Regions from separate parts of the Enterobacter sp. Taxon_2 genome, predicted to be linked through region 2. Evidence: predicted binding sites of a transcription regulator. Region 2 holds the regulator's gene; each other region holds the start of a gene.
What was found. Region 2 encodes PurR, which represses purine synthesis genes. Its sites were predicted from a motif close to CANGCAAACGTTTGCNTG; they were not measured.

Region 1 (7,538 bases), 1.5 Mb from region 2:
CCTGCTCGCGGTCGATGTTGTACTGGTTGGCCAGGCTTTGCGCGGTGCGGCTGCGAATATCCTGATGGCGGAAGCGGCCTTCCATTTCGTACAGCACGCCTTCGCGCAGCGCGCCGTCGGAAAGGCGCAGCTCTTTAATGGCGAGGGCATCAAACACGCCGCAGAGAATAGCCAGCCCCGGCACGAAGACCGCCTTACGCTCGTCGGAAAGACCCGGCAGGCTTAAGGCGTCAAAACTTTTATGCTTCAGCACTTCTTCGGTCAGCAATGTCAGGCGTTCAGGCGTGATAAACCCGTCTTTTTCACCCATCGCCAGCAGCACCTCATGCGCCGCTTTGATGGTGCCTGACGCGCCCAGCGCCACGTTCCAGCCCTGAATACGGTACTGCCAGGCCAGGTTTTCCAGTTTCTGGACGGCCGCCATACGCGCACGCTGGAAGTTCTCGCGGGTGATGGTGCCGCCCGGGAAATACATCTGCGCGAAGCTGACGCAGCCCATACGGCGGCTTTCCACCAGGCGAGGCTCAAAGTCTTCACCGATCACCAGCTCCGTTGAGCCGCCGCCGATATCGATAACCAGCTTGCGCCCTTTTTCCGGCTGGGTGTGCTCAACGCCCATGAAAATCAGACGCGCTTCCTCGTTGCCGGAGATGATCTCAATCGGGTAGGGGATCACTTTTTCGGCCCGTTTGAGAAACTCCGGGGCGTTCAGCGCCTGGCGCAGGGTGTGGGTGCCCACGATGCAGACGCTGGAGGGCGAGAAGCCCTGCAGGCGTTCAGCAAACAGCGACAGGCAGTTTAACCCACGCTCCATTGCCTCTTCGCTGAGCATGCTGCGTTCATCAAGGCCATCCGCCAGGTGTACCCGCTGCTTCAGACGACCGATGATCTGCAGTGCGCCATCCACCTCACGGGCGATGACCATGTGGAAACTGTTAGAGCCAAGATCGACCGCGGCGAATTCCTGCGGGCGTGGGGTCTTATCATTTATCGGCATAGGTTAATCGGGTTGCTCGAGTGATTTGATATAGTCGTAAATCGCCAGTTGCGACCGCACTTTGCGGCGGTTGCCGCGCGGTACATAGCGGTTACTGAGTTCTTTGTCGATATAGCGTGCTTTCACGGTATCGCTGAACAGAATCTCGATGATGTCGAGGATCTGCTGCTTCAGGCGCGGATCCAGCAGCGGTGCCGCGACTTCAATTCGGTAGTCAATATTGCGCGTCATCCAGTCTGCCGAAGAGAGATAGACCTGTTTATCACCCGCATTATCGAAAATATAGACGCGATCGTGTTCCAGGTAGCGGTCAACAATGCTGATCACGCGAATATTGTCGCTGATGCCTTCCAGTTCCGGGATCAGCGAGCACATGCCGCGGATCAGCAGATTAACCGGCACGCCGGAGCTGGACGCCGCGTACAGCCTGTCCACCAGCCCTTTATCAACCAGGTTGTTAAGCTTCAGCGTGATGCCGGACGACAGCCCTTTCTGGGCATTGGCGATCTCTTTATCGATCATATCGTACAGCAGACGGCGCGAGTTCTGCGGCGAGACCAGCAGATAGTCAAAGTTCACCGGACGGTACGGGTTCTCAATAAAGTTAAAGACCCGGCGCACTTCGTTAGTGATGCGGGCATCGGCGGTCAGCAGCGAATAGTCGGTATAGATTCGCGCCGTTTTCTCGTTAAAGTTCCCGGTACCGATGTGGGCGTAGCGCACTACCTCGTCGCCCTCTTTACGGGAGATGAGGAACAGCTTGGCGTGAATTTTTAGCCCCGGCGCAGAGAAGATGACGTGCACACCGGCTTCCGTCAGACGACGCGCCCAGTGAATGTTCGCCTCTTCGTCGAAGCGCGCCTGCAGCTCAACCACCACGGTGACTTTTTTGGCGTTGTGCGCCGCATGGATCATCGCGTCGATGATGCGGGAATCTTTTGCCACGCGGTAGATATTGATTTTTATCGCCAGCACGCTCGGGTCGAACGAGGCCTGACGCAGCAGTTCCAGCACGTGCTCGAAGGTGTGGTACGGATAGTAGAGCAGGACATCGCGTTCGCGGATGGCGTCGAATCCGTTGCGGAATTTATCGAACCACAGATGGCGCAGGCGCGGCAGCGGCTTGTTCACAAGATTGGCTTTGCCGACGTTCGGGAAGCCAATAAAGTCTTTAAAGTTGTGGTAACGACCACCCGGTACGATGGAGTCATAGCGCGAAATGGTCAGTTTCTCGCGCAGCATCTCCACCATGGCGTCCGGCATATCGCGCTGATAGACAAAGCGCACCGGCTCGGCCGTCAGGCGCTGTTTCAGGCTGGACGACATCAGCTCCATCAGGCTGGCTTCCATCTCGTGCACCAGGTCATATTCGGCGTCACGGGTCATCTTCATCGAGTAGGCGTTTAACGCATCGTAATCGAAGAAGCCCTTGAAGATGTCGTCCAGACAGTAGCGCAGGATGTTATCGAGCAGGATCATCGGCTTGCGTCTGCGCGGGGTTTCCGGCGGCAGGTTCACAAAGCGCGGCACCTTGTCGGACGGGATTTCCAGCAGCGCGTAGCGGATGGATTCACCGCGAATAATTTCCACGGCCAGATAGGTGTAGTCATCTTTCAGGAACTGCACCAGATCGGTTTCGCGGTTGATGAGAATCGGGGTAATGTGCTGGCGCAGGTACTGTTTAAAGTAGTGGCGCAGCCAGTTTTGTTGGTTAACGGAAAGCTGACGTTCGTTAATCAGGAAGATTTGATTACGCGCCATCTCCAGCAGCAGTTCGTTATACAGGCCGTCAAATTCCTGATCGGCTTTCAACACGCGGGACTGGATTTTGCCCAGCAGATGCCGCGAGTGCGAGTTTAGGCCCTGTTCTTCGCTGATGATGATGCGTCTTTTCAGCTCGGCAAAGCGAACCTTGTAGAACTCATCCAGGTTGTTGGAATAGATGCCCAAAAAACGCATGCGCTCGATCAGCGGGTTACTTTTGTCTGCCGCTTCCTGGAGTACACGTTCGTTAAATGCTAACCAGCTTAGCTCTTTCTCGATATATAACTTTTCCTGACCCATTACAGCTCACACTCCAGTTCAATCACAGGACGTGGTAAATCCGTCTCGTCCTTATTATGGCGAGCATTTCCACGATATGTCCAACAGTGCCAGAAAAGTATGACAGTTATTTTTTTTGTTGGGGATTTTAGAAGGTTGGAGAAGGGGATATCGGGTAATGCAATGAACAGGTCGGGTAAGCACAGCTTCGCTACCCGACATAACAAACTACTCTTCCGCCGCATGGCCCTGCGGGGGTAACTTCACGCCGTCCAGCCAGGCTGCGCCGTCGCGCATTTCGAGACGCCCGTCGACAAACCAGCTTACCACCAGCGGGTAGATGGCATGCTCCTGGGTCTGCACGCGCTCGGTCACGTCTTCTTCGCTGTCGCCGTCAAAGACCGGGACTTTGGCCTGCAGGATCACCGGACCGCCGTCCAGCTCGTCGGTAACGAAATGCACGGAGGTGCCGTGCTCCTCATCGCCGTTTTCCAGAACCTGACGATGGGTGTGCAGGCCGGGATATTTCGGCAGCAGGGAAGGGTGGATATTCAGCAGACGTCCGGCGAAGTGTTCTACAAAAGCCGGGCTCAGAATACGCATATAGCCCGCCAGTACGACCACGTCCGGCGCGTAGGCATCAATCTCATGCACCAGCTCGCGGTCAAAGGCTTCACGCCCGGCGAACTGGCTGGCTTCCAGCGCGTGCGCAGGGATGTTCGCTTCCCGCGCGCGATCAAGGCCGAACGCGTCGGCCTTGTTGCTGAAAACTGCCCGAATGGTGCCATTGATTTTCTTCTGTTTGCAGGCGTCAATTATCGCCTGCAAATTGCTTCCGTTGCCGGAAATGAGCACCACGATGTTTTTCATTCAATTACCACACGCTGTTCGGAATCGGAGGCTTTAATCGTACCGATTTTCCACGCGTTTTCACCTTTTTCAGTCAGCAGCTTGACTGCTTTATCCGCTTCGCTTGCCGGCAGGGCGATAACCATGCCCACGCCGCAGTTAAAGGTGCGGTACATTTCGTGGGAGCTCACGTTGCCTGCGGTCTGCAGCCAGTTAAACACGGCTGGCCACTGCCATGAGGATTCGTCGATCACCGCCTGGGTGTTGTCCGGCAGGACGCGCGGGATGTTTTCCCAGAAGCCGCCGCCGGTCAGGTGTGCAATGGCGTGCACGTCGACATTCTCGATAAGCTCAAGCACGTTCTTCACGTAGATGCGGGTCGGGGCCAGCAGATGGTCAGCCAGCGGTTTACCGTCAAGCTCGGTCGTCAGCGGGTCACAGCCGCTCACTTCGATGATTTTACGCACCAGGGAGTAGCCGTTGGAGTGCGGGCCGCTGGAGGCCAGCGCGATCAGCACATCGCCATCGGCCACTTTGCTGCCGTCGATAATTTCTGATTTTTCTACTACACCGACGCAGAAGCCCGCGACGTCATAATCTTCGCCGTGATACATGCCCGGCATTTCCGCGGTTTCACCGCCAACCAGCGCACAGCCAGACTGCAGGCACCCTTCGGCGATACCGTTGATCACGCTTGCCGCGGTATCTACGTCCAGTTTGCCGGTCGCGTAGTAATCGAGGAAGAACAGCGGCTCTGCGCCCTGAACCACCAGGTCATTCACGCACATCGCGACCAGATCGATACCGATCGTGTCGTGACGCTTTAAATCCATCGCCAGGCGCAGTTTGGTGCCTACACCGTCAGTTCCCGAGACCAGAACAGGTTCACGATATTTTTGCGGCAGCGCGCACAGTGCGCCGAATCCACCCAGACCACCCATCACTTCCGGGCGGCGGGTTTTTTTCACCACACCTTTGATTCGGTCAACCAGCGCATTACCTGCGTCAATATCAACACCGGCATCTTTGTAGCTGAGAGAAGTTTTGTTGGTCACGGCTTAAATCCCCACGCGATTGCATAGCTAGTAAGAAAAATCGGCGCAATTCTAACAGTCCAGGCAAACGTTTGCGAGCCTATTCTGGACGTAGGGATCTTTTTTTACGCGCAGCCTGCCAGTGCGCCCAAACTTGCGTCTGTTCACGAAAATGAAACCGGTTTCGGTATTCTCCTTGCAACCCGAAACGGCTTTGCACATCATTCAACTGAAACCGGTTTCTGTAATTGTTTTTGCAGAAAATAACGCAGAATGAGGGAAAGTGAATGTCAGGATTTAAAGCAGATTTTCTGTGGGGCGGTGCGGTTGCGGCGCACCAGCTCGAAGGCGGCTGGAAAGAGGGCGGCAAGGGGGTGAGTGTGGCCGATGTGATGACCGCAGGCGCGCACGGCGTGCCGCGTGAAATCACCAACGGCGTGCTGGACGGGAAAAACTACCCTAACCATGAAGCCATCGATTTTTACCACCGCTATAAAGAAGACATCAAACTCTTTGCCGAGATGGGGTTCAAATGCTTCCGCACCTCTATTGCCTGGACGCGGATCTTCCCGAAAGGCGACGAGCTTGAGCCGAACGAGGCAGGCCTGAAATTCTATGACGACCTGTTCGACGAGTGTCTGAAGCACGGCATCGAACCGGTTATTACCCTGTCTCACTTCGAGATGCCGTTCCATCTGGTCACGGAATACGGCGGCTGGCGCAACCGTAAGCTGATCGACTTCTTCGTTCGTTTTGCAAAAGTGGTTTTCCAGCGCTATCAGCACAAGGTTAAGTACTGGATGACCTTTAACGAGATCAACAACCAGGCCAACTTCCACGAAGACTTTGCCCCATTCACCAACTCGGGGCTGAAGTACGCGCCGGGCGAAGATCGCGAGCCGGTAATGTTCCAGGCCGCGCACTATGAGCTGGTGGCCAGCGCGCTGGCGGTGAAGGCGGGGCGCGAGATTAACCCGTCCCTGCAGATCGGCTGCATGATTGCCATGTGTCCTATCTATCCACTGACCTGCGTGCCGGACGATATGATGATGGCGATGAACGCCATGCACCGCCGCTACTGGTTCACCGACGTGCACGTGCGCGGCAAGTACCCGCAGCATCTGCTCAACTACTTCGAACGTCGCGGCTTCGCGCTGGATATTACCGAAGAAGATAAAGCGGCGCTGACGCAGGGCTGCGTGGACTATATCGGGTTTAGCTATTATATGTCCTTCGCCACCAAGGCGACGGCGGACAACCCGCAGCTGGATTACGACGAGAGCAAGAGCCTGGTCTCTAACCCGTACGTGCAAAAATCCGACTGGGGCTGGCAGATTGACCCGGTGGGGCTGCGCTACTCCCTCAACTGGTTCTGGGATCACTACCAGCTGCCGCTGTTTATCGTTGAGAACGGCTTTGGCGCAATCGACGTGCAGGAGAGTGACGGCACGGTGAACGATCAGTACCGCATTGACTACCTGGCCGCCCATATCCGCGAGATGAAAAAAGCGGTGGTGGAAGATGGTGTAGACCTGATGGGCTATACCCCGTGGGGCTGTATCGACCTGGTGTCTGCCGGTACCGGTGAAATGAAAAAACGCTACGGCTTTATCTTTGTCGATAAAGACAATGAAGGCAATGGCACGCTGAACCGCAGCAAGAAGAAGTCGTTCGACTGGTATAAGCAGGTGATTGCGAGCAACGGGGATAACCTGTAATTGTCGGGTGGCGCTAACGCTTACCCGACCTACAATACACGTAGGCCCACGTAAGCGCAGCGCCACCGGGCAGAACCCGCACCCAAGCCGGAACTCAGCCTCCGGCTTTTTTGTCTTTGCTTGATCCCTGTCAAGCAACATGGGTATGGCCTAATCCGAAAAAAGCGGTATAATCCCGCGATTTTTTTGCGGATGCCATTCAGAGGAGAAAGAGAATGAAGATTGTGGAAGTGAAACACCCACTCGTTAAACACAAGTTGGGCCTGATGCGTGAGCATGACATCAGCACGAAGCGTTTTCGCGAACTGGCCTCTGAAGTCGGCAGCCTGCTGACCTACGAAGCGACCTCCGATCTGGAAACGGAAAAAGTCACCATCGAAGGCTGGAACGGCCCGGTGCAGGTTGAGCAGATCAAAGGTAAGAAAATTACCGTTGTGCCAATCCTGCGTGCCGGTCTCGGCATGATGGAAGGCGTGCTGGAGCACGTGCCAAGCGCGCGCATCAGCGTGGTGGGGATCTACCGTAACGAAGAAACCCTCGAGCCGGTTCCTTACTTCCAGAAGCTGGTGTCCAACATCGACGAGCGTATGGCGCTGGTGGTTGACCCGATGCTGGCAACCGGCGGTTCAATGATTGCTACCATCGACCTGCTGAAAAAAGCGGGCTGCAGCAGCATTAAAGTGCTGGTGCTGGTTGCGGCACCGGAAGGGATCGCGGCGCTGGAAAAAGCGCACCCGGACGTTGAGCTGTATACCGCCTCTATCGACCAGGGCCTGAACGAGCACGGGTACATCATCCCGGGGCTCGGCGATGCCGGCGATAAGATCTTTGGTACGAAATAATCGAATAACGATAAATAAGCCGACTTTGATAGTCGGCTTTTTTTTGAATAAAACA
Region 2 (7,538 bases):
AGCTGTTCTGTGAGATCGTCAACCGCTGGAAGCGTCTGGGCGGCTGGCCGCTGCCGATGGGTGATGAGGACGAGCACCAATCGTAGGTCGGGTAAGCGCAGCGCCACCCGACAAAAAAAAGCGACCATATAGCGGGTCGCTTTTTTTATTTGCGCAGAGAAAATTACTCTGCGTCCGGCTCTTCCGTTTTGTACTTCGCTGCCGTCTCTTTGATCAGCTGCTGCAGTTCGCCGCGCTGATACATTTCAATCAGGATATCGCAGCCGCCAACCAGTTCACCGTCTACCCACAGCTGTGGGAACGTCGGCCAGTTCGCGTACTTCGGCAGTTCAGCGCGGATGTCAGGGTTCTGCAGGATATCAACGTAAGCAAAACGCTCACCACAGGCAGACAGCGCCTGAACCGCTTGCGCGGAGAAGCCGCAGCTTGGCAGCTTTGGAGAACCTTTCATATACAGCAGAATCGGGTTTTCAGCGATCTGGCGCTGGATTTTTTCAATAGTGGTGCTCATGTCTTGCTTCCTTTAACTTCTGTTACGGCATTCGTCTGACATTGTAGCGGTTCAGACTGGCATCGGAAAATAACATTTTTGTCACGTTTATACATTCTACTCCGAGTCAGGAAAAGTTGCATTGCAAATGGTGTTTACCCTGCGGCGGTCAGGGTTTTGCTTAGGGAATGGGCAAATGAGCGACAGAACGATGAATTTTTTTGCACTTGCTTACGAAACACGATTGTAGATTGAAAAATGCTATTAACTTTCTGGCTTTTTATAGATTAGAATCGACGGGCTTTGTAAATCACACGCGGGTATTATTGATGACCTGCATTTATCAGGGGACTGCCCAGTGGCGCGGATAAATAAAATCTCGATCACGCTCTGTGCTTTACTGTTTACTTCACTCACTTTCACGCCAGTGGCAAACGCCTCTCAGCAGGCGCTGCATTCTGCTGTACAAAAAAACCATCTGGTGAAAGCCACAGAACGTAAGAAAAAAACCACCGCTAAGAACGACAAGAAAAAAACACCGGCTCAGACGAAACAGACCGCTTCCAGCAAGACGAAAACCAAACCTTCCCGTACTGCCCACTCCGCCAAAAGTAAAGCTTCGCAAACCGCCGCTAACCTTGTTACTGAAAAATGCATCACGCGTAAAGGCCACAAGGCGAAATGCACGAAGGTCACGAAAATAGCGGAAGTGCATAAGGTGCGCGTACAGAAAGCGCAAAAAACCGCGATGAACAAACTGATGGGGCAGATTGGCAAACCCTATCACTGGGGTGGCAGCTCGCCGCGTACCGGCTTTGACTGCAGCGGCCTCGTCTATTACGCCTATAAAGATCTGGTCAAGTTCCGCATTCCTCGTACCGCTAATGAGATGTACCACCTGCGCGATGCCTCACCGGTTGACCGCGGTGAGCTGGAAAACGGCGATCTGGTGTTCTTCCGCACTCAGGGTCGCGGCACGGCTGACCACGTCGGCGTCTATGTCGGTAACGGAAAATTCATCCAGTCACCGCGTAGCGGCCAGGATATTCAGATCACCTCTCTCAGTGAAGACTACTGGGTACGCCATTACGTCGGCGCACGTCGCGTGATGACGCCGAAAACCATTCGCTAACCCCTGCCCTGCCACACCCGTGGCAGGGTAAGTTCCTCTTTTGCATACCCTTTCAATTTGCTATCCTGTCCTTGTTGTCTGTGTGGTTATTGGCAACGCAAAATACAATAAGGAGAGAAGCAATGTCGTTCGAATTACCTGCACTACCGTATGCAAAAGACGCCCTGGCACCGCATATTTCTGCGGAAACCCTGGAATATCATTACGGCAAGCATCACCAGACGTACGTCACTAACCTGAACAATCTGATCAAGGGCACCGATTTTGAAGGCAAAACGCTGGAAGAGATCGTCCGCAGTTCAGAGGGTGGCGTATTCAACAACGCGGCTCAGGTGTGGAACCACACCTTCTACTGGCACTGCCTGGCGCCAAACGCCGGTGGCGAACCTGTCGGTGAACTGGCTACCGCTATCAACGCCGCCTTTGGCAGCTTCGCGGATTTCAAAGCGAAATTTACCGATGCAGCCATCAAGAACTTCGGTTCGGGCTGGACGTGGCTGGTTAAAGAGGCGGATGGCAAACTGGCTATCGTGTCCACCTCTAACGCAGGCACTCCGCTGACCACCAGCGCTAAGCCGCTGATGACCGTGGACGTATGGGAACACGCTTACTACATTGATTACCGCAACGCGCGCCCGAACTACCTGGAGCACTTCTGGGCACTGGTTAACTGGGACTTTGTGGCGAAGAACTTCGCCGCGTAAGAGACACGCAGAAGGGTTCGCCCTTCTGCGTTTTTGGTTTATTCCGCAGCGCAGGCTGCTTCAGGCTGTTTACGACCCGACATCATCACCAGCAGCAGGCCGAGCGCGGCAATAATCGCCCCCATCACCGGCACAAAGCTGTACCCCAGTCCCCCTGAAATCACGGCCCCACCGGCCGCCGCACCGAGCGCATTGCCCAGGTTGAAGGCGCCGATGTTGACCGACGATGAGAGGCCCGGCGCTTCATGCGCAACACGCATCACGCGCATCTGCAGCGGCGGCACCACGGCAAAGGTGGCGGCTCCCCAGACGACCATCGCGATCGCGGCGCCAAACTCATTACGCGCCAGCCACGGAATGGCAATCATGATGACAATCAGCAGGGTTAAGAAGCCCTTCAGCGTGCCGCTTACGGAACGGTCGGCAAATTTCCCACCGAGATAGTTGCCAATCGAGAAGCCCACGCCAATCAGTACCAGCATCGCGGTCACAAAGAGAGGCGTTGCGTGGGTGATGTCATGCAATACCGGTGAAATATAGGTGTAGAGGGTAAACATCGCCCCTGCCCCCAGCACGGTGGTGAGCAGCGCGGAGAGCACCTGCGGGCGCATCAGCACCGACAGCTCTCTGCGCACGTCAGGACGTTCACCCGCGCTGCCTTTCGGCAGGGAGAAGAACAACGCCACCATTGCGACCACGCCCAGTCCAGCCGTCGCCAGGAATGACATCCGCCAGCCAATAACCTCGCCCAACCAGGTTGCCGCAGGCACCCCGCCAATGTTAGCAATCGTTAGCCCCATAAACATGGTGGCTACGGCGCTGGCCTGCTTATGTTTTGGCACCACGCTGGCAGCCACGACCGATCCCAGCCCGAAGAACGCGCCGTGGTTAAGGCTGGTCAGAATGCGTGACAGCAGCAGCGTGGTGTAGTCCGGCGCAATGGCCGAAAGCACGTTGCCCAGGGTGAAAATCGCCATCAGGAAAATCAGCGCATTGCGGCGCGCGCGGTGCGAAAGGAGAAGCGTCATCAGCGGCGCCCCCACCATCACGCCGATAGCATAGGCGCTGATTAACATCCCTGCCGCAGGGATCGAGACGTCCACGCCGCGGGCGATGACGGGCAGTAACCCCATCGGGGAGAATTCAGTGGTGCCAATCCCAAAAGCGCCAATCGCCAGGGCCAGCAGGGGAAAATTGATTTTCATGCGTCAACTCCGGATGCCGTGTCATGTGGTGACACAGAACAAAGAAGCGGAAAGCATGACATCAATCACAAAAAATGAGAAGTTAACAAAATGGCAAAAGATTTTTGCCAGAGAAGTAACAATCGGGTCGATCGGGAGGGAGAAGACTCTCCCTCCGCGTAAATCAGTGCAGCGCAGCCGTCAGACCGGCCGCGACAATCAGAGCCAGCACAATAACGGTGGTGAACAGCGAAAACTTCAGATCGGAACTCATCAATTTTTCTCCTTTTAATCCCCCCACGAAAAGTGAGCCTGCTCATTTTTGCATAATTTACGTCAAAAATCTTCCTGGATTTAGGCTGATAAACACTTTACCTCTTCCCCTTTTCATCAAGATAGGACAAAATTCCACGCTAAATTTATTAGCGTACCGGCCATTGACCCCCTCCTGACGTCCCGTGTCGTTTTCCCGGCGTGCCGCAATTCAAGATTGCGTGATAAGGGTGAGAGAAGGCAAACGTTTACCTTCAAGTTTTTCAGGAGCTTAGGATATGGTCTGGAGTGACATTTAATGGCAACAATTAAAGACGTAGCAAAACGCGCAAACGTTTCCACTACAACCGTATCACATGTAATTAACAAAACCCGCTTTGTGGCGGAAGAGACGCGCAACGCCGTCTGGGCAGCGATCAAAGAGCTGCACTATTCGCCAAGTGCGGTTGCGCGCAGCCTCAAGGTTAATCACACCAAGTCCATTGGATTGCTGGCCACCAGCAGTGAAGCGGCCTATTTTGCCGAGATCATTGAAGCGGTTGAGAAAAACTGCTTCCAGAAAGGTTATACCCTGATTCTGGGCAACGCGTGGAACAGCATTGAAAAACAGCGCGCCTACCTGTCGATGATGGCGCAAAAGCGCGTTGATGGCCTGCTGGTAATGTGTTCCGAGTACCCGGAATCCGTGCTGTCGATGCTCGAAGAGTATCGCCATATTCCCATGGTGGTCATGGACTGGGGTGAAGCGCGCGCGGATTTCACTGATTCCGTTATCGATAACGCTTTTGAAGGCGGCTATATGGCCGGTCGTTATCTGATCGAACGCGGTCACCGCGAGATTGGCGTGATCCCCGGTCCGCTGGAGCGCAACACCGGCGCGGGCCGTCTGGCCGGTTTTATGAAAGCGATGGAAGAAGCGCTGATCAACGTGCCGGAAAACTGGATTGTGCAGGGCGACTTTGAGCCGGAGTCGGGCTACCGCGCAATGCAGCAGATCGTCTCCCAGCCACACCGTCCGACCGCCGTTTTCTGCGGGGGTGACATCATGGCAATGGGCGCGCTCTGCGCTGCCGACGAGCTGGGTCTGCGCGTACCGCAGGATATTTCCGTGATCGGGTATGACAACGTGCGTAACGCGCGTTTCTTCACGCCAGCGTTGACCACCATTCATCAGCCGAAAGATTCGCTGGGCGAAACGGCCTTCAATATGCTGATGGACAGGATCGTCAACAAACGTGAAGAGTCGCAGTCCATTGAAGTTCACCCGCGTCTTATCGAACGCCGTTCCGTTGCGGACGGTCCGTTCCGCGATTACCGTCGTTAATCGCTTTACGGGGCCAGCTATGCTGGCTCCCGTAACCATTCCCGATTTAGCGTTTCGCTGTCTCCCAGATAATCCAGCAGCCAGGCCATCGCAGGCGAGACATCACTTTGCTGCCAGGTCAGGCAGCAGGCCGCATCCGGGAACGGATTCTCCAGCGTCAGCTCAACCCACTCTCCGGTATCGATGCGCGGACGCGCGAAATGAACGGGCACCATCGCGACGCACAGTCCGGCGCTGAGGCACGTCGCCGACGATTCCCAGTCAGGGGCTACCACCCGCCGCTGGTTGTCCAGAAGCCAGGTGATACGCTTGGGCAATGAACGGGAGGTATCCTCCAGCACCAGCGACGGCCAGTTGCGCAGCGTATCATCGCTGAGCGGCCCCTCCATCACCGCCAGCGGATGATCGCTTGCCACCACGCACTTCCAGCTCAGCATGCCCATATCGCGAAAGGCGTAACGTCCCCCGACCGGGATCGCCTGCGTGGCCCCGATTGCCATCTCTGCCCTGCCGTCCGCCAGCGCATCCCAGACGCCGTTGAACACCTCCTGCGAGACCCGCAGCTCGACATCTGAAAAATGACGATAGAAATCGACGATCATCTGCCGGGTACGTTCCGGCTTAACGATGTTATCCACCGCGATGGAAAGATGCCCCCGCCAGCCGTTAGCGATCTGCTGACACTGTTCGCGGGTGATCTGCATTTTTTTGATAACAGAACGCCCTTCCTTCAAAAACCACGCCCCGGCGGGCGTTAATTCCACATCACGATGGCGCCGCTCAAACAGCGGAACCGCCAGCCACTCCTCCAGCTGACGCACCGTGTAGCTGATGGCCGAAGGGACGCGGTGCAACTCCTGCGCTGCACCGCTAAAGCTGCCGTTACGCGCGACAGCATCGACCACTTCAAGAGAATAATCTGACCACATTTTCTGCCTGCAAAAAATTTGAATGCACCCGCCAAATATTAGCGTTTCACAAGCGGCTTTGCACTCCCTACACTCTGCGCCAACGTACACCTGCCTCCTCAGGAGAATAAGAGAATGCAACCCAGGAAAGGATTTTTAGTCTGGCTCGGCGGCTTAAGCGTGCTGGGCTTTTTGGCCACCGACATGTACCTGCCCGCGTTTGCCGCCATGCAGGAAGATTTGCAAACCCCTGCGGCGGCCATCAGCGCCAGCCTGAGCCTGTTCCTTGCCGGTTTCGCTTTCGCGCAGCTGCTGTGGGGACCGCTCTCGGATCGCTTTGGTCGTAAACCGGTACTGCTGCTGGGTCTGGCCATTTTTGCCGTGGGCTGCCTGGGGATGCTGTGGGTGCGCGATGCCACCTGGCTGCTGGTGCTGCGCTTTATTCAGGCCGTGGGCGTCTGTGCTGCGGCGGTGACCTGGCAGGCACTGGTGACCGACTACTATCCGGCTAACCGCACAAACCGTATTTTCGCCACCATTATGCCGCTGGTGGGTCTTTCCCCTGCCCTGGCTCCGCTGCTGGGCAGCTGGATCCTCGCGCACTTTGACTGGCAGGCCATTTTTGCCACGCTGTTTGCCATCACGCTGGTGCTGATGCTGCCAGCGTTTGCCCTTAAGCCCGCGCATAAAAAAGAGGCGCATGCGGATGCGAAGCCGATTACCTTCACCTCCCTGCTGAGCGCCAAAGCATATCGCGGCAATGTCCTGATTTACGCCGCCTGTTCGGCCAGCTTCTTCGCGTGGCTTACCGGCTCGCCGTTCATTCTGCACGATATGGGCTACAGCCCGGCGGCCATCGGTTTGAGCTATGTTCCGCAGACTATCGCCTTCCTGGTGGGCGGGTACGGCTGTCGCGCGGCGCTGCAAAAATGGGAAGGTCAGCAGATGCTGCCATGGCTGCTGGTGCTGTATGCGCTGAGCGTCATCGGCACCTGGGCCGTCGGGTTTATTCCGGGCGCGGGCCTGGCTGAAATTTTGATCCCCTTCTGCGTCATGGCCGTGGCGAACGGGGCGATTTACCCGATCGTGGTGGCACAAGCGTTACGCCCGTTCCCGCAGGCGACAGGCCGCGCCGCCGCGCTGCAAAATACCCTGCAGTTGGGTCTGTGCTTCCTGGCAAGCCTGGTGGTCTCGGCGCTGATTGCGACGCCACTGTTAACCACCACCAGCGTGATGCTGGTCACCGTTGCGCTGGCGGTGATGGGCTATCGCATGCAGGCCTCCGCGCAGCGTGAGCAGGATAGCGGCGCTCAGGTGGAAACCTCGCATGCCTGATTGCGCCAGAAATCATGTTACATTTCAGTGATTAGGTTGCTAACAATTTTCTATTGAATCACCAAATTTTGAGGCCTATACTAAATTTGGTTCGATTAAATACGATAAATATTAAGTGTTAACGGGAGCCGGAGTGCTCCCGTTTTACCATGGAAGGCATTTCGGCAAGGGTTATCTCCCTTCCTCTG
Region 3 (7,538 bases), 1.6 Mb from region 2:
TCATTTTAGCTCTTGCTGGCAAGCTATGGGCGGATATCACCATATCCACCAGCGGCTCAATCTCAACGTTTTCCAGAACGACCGCCCCGTCAGCCAGCTTGCGGTTGTAATCCAGCAGTTGCTCAATCAGCTTTTGCAGATTGCGACTGCTATTATCCAGGATCTCGACAATTTCTTTCTGTTCTGGCGTAAGGGGTCCTGCCACTTCGTCCGCCAGCAGCTCCGTCCCTTCGCGCATGCTGGCCAGCGGCGTTTTAAGCTCATGAGAGATATGGCGCAGGAACTGATGACGCTGTGATTCAAGCCACGCCAGGCGCTCGGACAGCCAGATAATGCGCTGGCCTACGGATCGCAGCTCGCGCGGACCTTTAAAGGCGACCGTATCTCCGAGCGATTTCCCTTCACCCAGGCGGTTGATCATCCGCTGAATGCCCTTCACCGGGCCGATGATCATGCGGGTAAAGAGCAGAACCAGCCCGAGGCTCACGAGGAACAGCACCAGCGCCTGCCAGCCGAAGAACTGGCCGCGCTCGGCAATCTCCTGCTGGAGCTGCTGGCCGCGAGAGAAAATCACCGTGCGCGTTGACTGCACCATCTCGGTGTTGGCGCTGGCAAAAGCTTCAAGACGCGCGGCGGCGGCGGCATCCGGGCCGCTGTTACTGCACTGTAGCTGCGCAAGATCGTTTAAATCCTGACGTAACGCCTGATAGAGCTTGTCGTCAGGCAATACGCCGGCGTGGGCGTCCAGCATTTCGCTGTAGCGCTTGCGCTGACTCTGATACACCTTTTCCAGCGTCCGATCGTCAAGCACGCAATACTGACGATAGCTACGTTCCATCTCCAGCGCGGCGTTGGTCATCGCTTCACTGCGTCTGGCGTCGATGAGCGTCGTGCGGTTGGTCAAAGCCGCCTGCGCGCTCAGCGCGTTCAGACTTTGCCACGCCTGCCAGGCAAGGATCAGCAGCGGCAGCAGGATCAGCAGGAAGGCCATCATGACAAGCTGTCGCAGGGAGCGGGGAAAAACGGGCCAGCGTTTCAACGCATTACTCTCTTAATGGGGGTTTACGCAGAGCGTAACTGAGTCTGCCCTTCAGATACAACAAAGCCGGGTAAAAACCCGGCTTTGTCATGGAATGAGGCGGTGCCTAACTCGACGTTTCGCCCTGGCCTGATAAAGCATCGCTATGATCAGTAGTTGGACGGCAGGCACCTTTTTGTGCGTCATTCGAAGTTTATGTAGCGCGTCCCGAAGGGGCTGACATAAGAAGGTGAATGAGCCACTGGTTAATATTATGCAACACCCGTGCCAGAACGCAAAACAAAATATTAACACATTGAAATATATAATTTTTACTCGTTTAACCGGTTAATTATCGGTTGAATGATTTCCAGGCTAAGTGTCGCTATTAAGCAACACCTTAACGGGAACCTTTACTGCCATATATAAATCAATAAGTTAAATGTCTCCTTTTGGAGACACTCAAACCAGAGGGTTGTCGCGATTTTGCGACAGAGACAAAAAAGCCCGGTAGCGCTCACGCTTACCGGGCCTGCAGGTGTTGCCTAAAACTTAACCCAGCTGTTTACGCGCGTTGCGGAAGATACGCATCCACGGGCTGTCCTCGCCCCAGTTTTCAGGGTGCCAGGAGTTGCTCACGGTGCGGAACACGCGTTCCGGGTGCGGCATCATGATGGTCGCACGACCGCTTTCGCTGGTCACCGCGGTAATACCGTTGGCGGAGCCGTTCGGGTTGGCCGGGTAGGTTTCCGTGACCTTGCCGAAGTTATCGACAAAGCGCAGCGCCACCAGACCTTTGCTCTCCAGCTGAGCCAGATGCGCGGCATCACGCACTTCTACCTGACCTTCGCCGTGGGAGACCGCGATTGGCATCTGTGAACCGACCATTCCCTGCAGCAGCAGAGACGGGCTTTGGGTCACTTCCACCAGGCTGAAGCGCGCTTCGAAGCGGTCAGACTGGTTACGCACAAAGCGCGGCCAGGCTTCGCTCCCCGGGATCAGTTCACGCAGGTTAGACATCATCTGACAACCGTTACACACGCCCAGCGCCAGCGTTTGCGGACGGTGGAAGAAGGTTTCGAACTCGTCGCGCACGCGGCTGTTGAACAGGATGGACTTCGCCCAGCCCTCGCCCGCGCCCAGCACGTCGCCGTAAGAGAAGCCGCCGCACGCCACCAGCGCCTGGAAATCTTCCAGACCGGTACGTCCGGCCAGCAGGTCGCTCATGTGGACATCGATAGCGTCAAAGCCCGCGCGGTGGAAGGCAGCCGCCATCTCAACGTGGGAGTTAACGCCCTGCTCGCGCAGCACGGCCACTTTCGGACGCGCGCCGGTCGCAATGTACGGCGCGGCGATGTCTTCGTTGATGTCGAAGGAGAGCTTCACGTTCAGGCCTGGATCCTGGTCATTGGCCTTCGCGTTGTGCTCCTGATCGGCACATTCCGGGTTATCACGCAGGCGCTGCATCTGCCAGGTGGTTTCCGCCCACCACATACGCAACGTGGTGCGGCTTTCGCTGAACACGGCGTGACCGTCAGCTTCAATGACGAAGCGGTCACCCTGAACGGCTTTACCCAGATAGTGCACGCAGTCTGCCAGACCGTGCTTCGCCAGAATCGCTTCAACCGCGTCGCGATCTGCCGCGCGCACCTGAATCACGGCGCCCAGCTCTTCGTTAAACAGCGCCGCCAGACGGTCTTCGCCCAGCGTTGCAATGTTGGCTTCAACCCCACAGTGGCCGGTGAAGGCCATCTCTGCCAGCGTCACCAGCAGGCCGCCGTCGGAACGGTCATGGTAGGCCAGCAGCTTACGCTGCGCTACCAGCGCCTGGATGGCGTCGTAGAAGCCTTTCAGCTGCGCCACATCGCGCACGTCGGCTGGCTTGTCGCCGAGCTGACGGTAAACCTGCGCCAGTGCGGTGGCACCCAGCGCGTTGTTGCCTTTACCCAGGTCAATCAGCAGCAGGGCGTTGTCTTCGGTGGAAAGCTGCGGCGTAACGGTATGACGCACGTCTTCCACGCGGGCAAACGCGGTAATCACCAGCGACAGCGGAGAGGTCATCTCGCGCTGCTCGTTACCTTCCTGCCAGCGGGTTTTCATCGACATGGAGTCTTTACCCACCGGAATGGTCAGGCCGAGAGCAGGACACAGCTCCTCGCCCACCGCCTTCACGGCTTCATACAGGCCTGCGTCTTCGCCAGGGTGACCGGCAGCGGCCATCCAGTTTGCGGAAAGCTTGATACGTTTGATGTCGCCAATCTGCGTCGCGGCGATGTTGGTCAGCGCTTCACCGACCGCCAGACGGGCAGAGGCCGCGAAGTCCAGCAGCGCCACCGGGGTACGTTCGCCCAGCGCCATCGCTTCGCCGTAGTAGCTGTCGAGGCTCGCGGTGGTCACGGCGCAGTTCGCCACCGGGATCTGCCACGGGCCAACCATCTGATCGCGCGATACCATACCGGTCACGGTGCGGTCGCCGATGGTCACCAGGAAGGTTTTCTCAGCGACTGCCGGCAGGTGCAGCACGCGATTAACGGCTTCAGCTACGGTAATGCCCTGGCGATCCAGCGCTTTGCCCGCCGCTTTACGGGTTGTTACGTCGCGGGTCATCTTCGGCGTTTTACCGAGCAGAACGTCGAGCGGCAGATCGATAGGCTGGTTGTCGAAATGGGTGTCGCTCAGAGTCAGGTGCTGCTCTTCGGTCGCTTCACCGATGACGGCATACGGCGCGCGCTCGCGGCGGCACAGCTCGTCAAACAGCGGAAGCTGGTCCGCGGCAACCGCCAGCACGTAGCGCTCCTGGGATTCGTTACACCAGATTTCCAGCGGGCTCATGCCCGGCTCATCGCTCAGGATATCGCGCAGGTTGAAACGACCACCGCGGCCGCCGTCGCTCACCAGCTCCGGCATGGCGTTAGACAGACCGCCCGCGCCCACGTCGTGGATGAAGAGGATCGGGTTAGCGTCGCCCAACTGCCAGCAGCGGTCGATCACTTCCTGGCAGCGACGCTCCATCTCAGGGTTGTCACGCTGCACGGAGGCGAAATCGAGATCCGCGTCAGACTGGCCGGAGGCCATAGAAGAGGCCGCTCCGCCGCCCAGACCGATATTCATCGCCGGGCCGCCGAGCACGATCAGCTTCGCGCCGACGACGATCTCGCCTTTCTGCACGTGATCGGCACGGATGTTGCCGATCCCGCCCGCCAGCATGATCGGTTTGTGGTAGCCGCGCAGCTCTTCGCCGTTGTGGCTGTCCACTTTCTCTTCATAGGTACGGAAGTAACCGTTCAGCGCCGGACGACCAAATTCGTTGTTAAACGCCGCGCCGCCCAGCGGGCCTTCGGTCATGATATCCAGCGCGGTCACAATGCGCTCTGGCTTGCCGAAATCTTCTTCCCACGGCTGTTCAAAGCCCGGGATACGCAGGTTGGAGACGGAGAAACCGACCAGACCCGCTTTTGGTTTTGCACCACGACCGGTCGCCCCTTCGTCGCGGATTTCACCGCCGGAGCCGGTCGCCGCACCCGGCCACGGGGAGATCGCGGTCGGGTGGTTGTGGGTTTCAACCTTCATCAGGATATGCGCGGGCTCCTGATGGAAGTCATAGCGCCCTGCTTCGCGATCGGCGAAGAAGCGGCCCACCTCGGAACCTTCCATCACCGCGGCGTTGTCTTTATAGGCAGACAGCACGTGGTCAGGGGTTTGCTCCATGGTGTTTTTGATCATTTTGAACAGCGACTTTGGCTGCTGTTCGCCGTCAATAATCCAGTCGGCGTTGAAAATCTTGTGGCGGCAGTGCTCAGAGTTTGCCTGCGCGAACATATAGAGTTCGATGTCGTTCGGGTTACGGTTGAGCTTAACAAACGCATCCTGCAGGTAGTCGATTTCGTCTTCTGCCAGCGCCAGGCCGAGACGCAGGTTGGCGTCAATCAGCGCCTGACGGCCCTGCCCCAGCAGGTCTACGCTCTGTACCGGCGCAGGCTGATGGTGAGAGAAAAGCTTCTGCGCGTCATCGAGAGAGGCAAATACGCTCTCCATCATGCGATCGTGCAGTTCAGCCGCAACCGCCTGCCACTGTGCTTCGCTAAGGGTAGAGGCTTCCACGTAGTACGCCACGCCGCGTTCCAGACGGTTAATCTGGCTCAGGCCACAGTTGTGGGCGATGTCGGTGGCTTTGGAAGACCAGGGGGAGATGGTGCCCGGACGAGGCGTCGCAAGGATCAGTTTGCCGGTTGGCGTATGGCTGCTCAGGCTTGGGCCATACTTGAGCAGGCGTTCCAGCTGTACGCGCTCCTCTGCATTCAGGGGGGCATTCAGGTCAGCAAAATGGACATACTCAGCGTAAATATTGCTTACCGGAAGGTCGGCCGCCTGAAAACGTGCCAGCAGTTTAGTGATACGGAAGGCAGACAGTGCAGGCGAACCACGCAGAATTTCCATCATAAGTCTCTCGTCTTCGAAGCGCCGGGGCGCTTACAGTGTGCGCAAGGGGGGAAAACGGGCGTCATTATAGAGAATCCTGAGCGCCGACGAAACCGTTTGCGTCGAAATAAAATTTGCACAGAGATTTAACAATAGATGTGACCAGTCTCTCTAATTGGTTGCCAAGTGGCGCAAGTTTACGCAAAATGCCGCTCATTCAATGGCAAACCTTATGATTAACATGGCTACAGCAGACTGAGGCAACCGGCGTCGCAGAGAATTAACTAATTGAAAAAATTAAAGATTAATTATCTGCTCATCGGCATTGTAACGTTGCTGCTGGCAGTGGCCCTCTGGCCTTCCATCCCCTGGTTCGGCAAAGCCGAAAACCGTATCGCCGCCATTCAGGAGCGGGGGGAATTGCGCGTCAGTACCCTCAACTCTCCGCTGATTTACAGCGACATCAACGGTAAAATCATTGGTCTGGATTACGAGCTGGCACAACAGTTCGCCGATTATCTTGGCGTGAAGCTTAAAATCACCGTCCGCCAGAATATCAACCAGCTGTTTGACGACCTCGATAACGACGATGCCGATATGCTTGCCGCCGGGCTGGTGTATAACAGCGAGCGCAGCAAAAACTACCAGCCAGGCCCGACCTACTACTCCGTTTCGCAGCAGCTGGTTTACCGCGTCGGGGGCCTGCGCCCGCGTTCGCTGGCCTCGATTGACGATCGGCAACTGACGATTGCGCCTGGCCACGTGGTGATTGACGATCTGCGTGAGCTCAAGGAGAAGAAATATCCCGACCTGAGCTGGACTGTGGATCCGAAACTCGGCACGACGGAGCTGCTGGAGCAGGTAAAAGACCAGAAAGTGCCCTACACCATCGCCGATTCGGTCGCGATCAGCCTGTTCCAGCGGGTGCATCCTGAAATCGCCGTGGCGCTGGACGTCACCGACGAGCAGCCTGTGACCTGGTTTAGCCAGCTTGATGACGATCAGACCTTCTCTGCCGCGATGCTTGATTTCTTCAACACCATCAATGAAGACGGTACCCTGGCGCGCCTGGAGGAGAAGTACCTCGGTCACGGTGACGACTTTGACTACGTTGACACCCGCAGCTTCCTGCGCGCGGTAGACAGCGTCCTGCCAGATCTGCAGCCGCTGTTCGAAAAATACGCCCAGGAGATTGACTGGAAACTGCTGGCGGCTATTTCGTATCAGGAATCCCACTGGGATACCCAGGCCACGTCTCCGACTGGCGTACGTGGTTTGATGATGTTAACCAAAAATACCGCGCTGAGCCTGGGCGTCAATGACCGTACCGATGCGGAACAGAGCATCAGCGGCGGCGCGCGCTACCTGCAGGATATGATGGCCAAAGTCCCGGAAACGGTGCCGGAAGAGGAGCGGATCTGGTTCGCGCTGGCGGCCTACAATATGGGCTACGCACATATGCTGGATGCGCGGGCGTTGACGGCCAAAACGAAAGGTAACCCGGACAGCTGGTCAGACGTTAAGCAGCGCCTGCCGCTGCTGAGCCAGAAGCCATGGTATAACAAGCTGACTTACGGCTACGCGCGCGGGCATGAAGCCTACGCCTACGTGGAAAATATCCGTAAATATCAAATTAGCCTGGTCGGGTATCTGCTGGAGAAAGAGAAAGAGGCAACGGAGGCCAAACAGCTGGCTCAAAGTTACCCGGTCGTGGCGCCGGACGAGCTTAATCGTCCGACAGCTTCAATTCTGCCTTTTGCTGCTTTTTCTGCTGACGGCGCATTCGAAAGAAATCGCTTAATAGCCCCGAACACTCTGGTGCAAGCACCCCGCCGATAGTCTTCACCTGGTGGTTCATCCCCGGGTGACCCAGCACGTCCATCAGCGAACCGGCCGCACCGGTTTTTTCATCCCGCGCACCGAAGACCAGAGTCCCGATCCGGCTGTGCACCATCGCGCCGGAGCACATCACGCACGGCTCCAGCGTCACATACAACGTAGTATCAAGCAGGCGATAGTTTTGCAGCACCAGACCGCCCTGGCGAAGCGCCATGATTTCGGCATGTGCAGTAGGATCGTGGCGGCCAATCGGACGGTTCCA

Region 1: the regulator PurR is predicted to act here: its motif matches at 5,005-5,022, upstream of purM (phosphoribosylformylglycinamidine cyclo-ligase).
Region 3: the regulator PurR is predicted to act here: its motif matches at 5,544-5,561, upstream of purL (phosphoribosylformylglycinamidine synthase).

Annotation. Positions count from the first base shown of each region.
Region 1 covers NZ_CM178024.1:3,569,366-3,576,903, reverse strand. Annotated here, with positions in the region: gene ppx (exopolyphosphatase) at 1-997, opposite strand, end outside; gene ppk1 (polyphosphate kinase 1) at 1,001-3,061, opposite strand; gene purN (phosphoribosylglycinamide formyltransferase) at 3,269-3,910, opposite strand; gene purM (phosphoribosylformylglycinamidine cyclo-ligase) at 3,907-4,944, opposite strand; gene AC4IC4_RS16920 (6-phospho-beta-glucosidase) at 5,211-6,641, shown strand; gene upp (uracil phosphoribosyltransferase) at 6,857-7,483, shown strand.
Region 2 covers NZ_CM178024.1:2,054,513-2,062,050, reverse strand. Annotated here, with positions in the region: gene rnt (ribonuclease T) at 1-86, shown strand, start outside; gene grxD (monothiol glutaredoxin 4) at 164-511, opposite strand; gene AC4IC4_RS09765 (C40 family peptidase) at 849-1,622, shown strand; gene sodB (superoxide dismutase [Fe]) at 1,745-2,326, shown strand; gene AC4IC4_RS09755 (MFS transporter) at 2,365-3,531, opposite strand; gene cydH (cytochrome bd-I oxidase subunit CydH) at 3,695-3,784, opposite strand; gene purR (HTH-type transcriptional repressor PurR) at 4,082-5,107, shown strand; gene punR (DNA-binding transcriptional activator PunR) at 5,125-6,036, opposite strand; gene punC (purine nucleoside transporter PunC) at 6,151-7,350, shown strand.
Region 3 covers NZ_CM178024.1:3,654,278-3,661,815, forward strand. Annotated here, with positions in the region: gene qseE (two component system sensor histidine kinase QseE/GlrK) at 1-1,039, opposite strand, end outside; gene purL (phosphoribosylformylglycinamidine synthase) at 1,571-5,458, opposite strand; gene mltF (membrane-bound lytic murein transglycosylase MltF) at 5,726-7,276, shown strand; gene tadA (tRNA adenosine(34) deaminase TadA) at 7,164-7,538, opposite strand, start outside.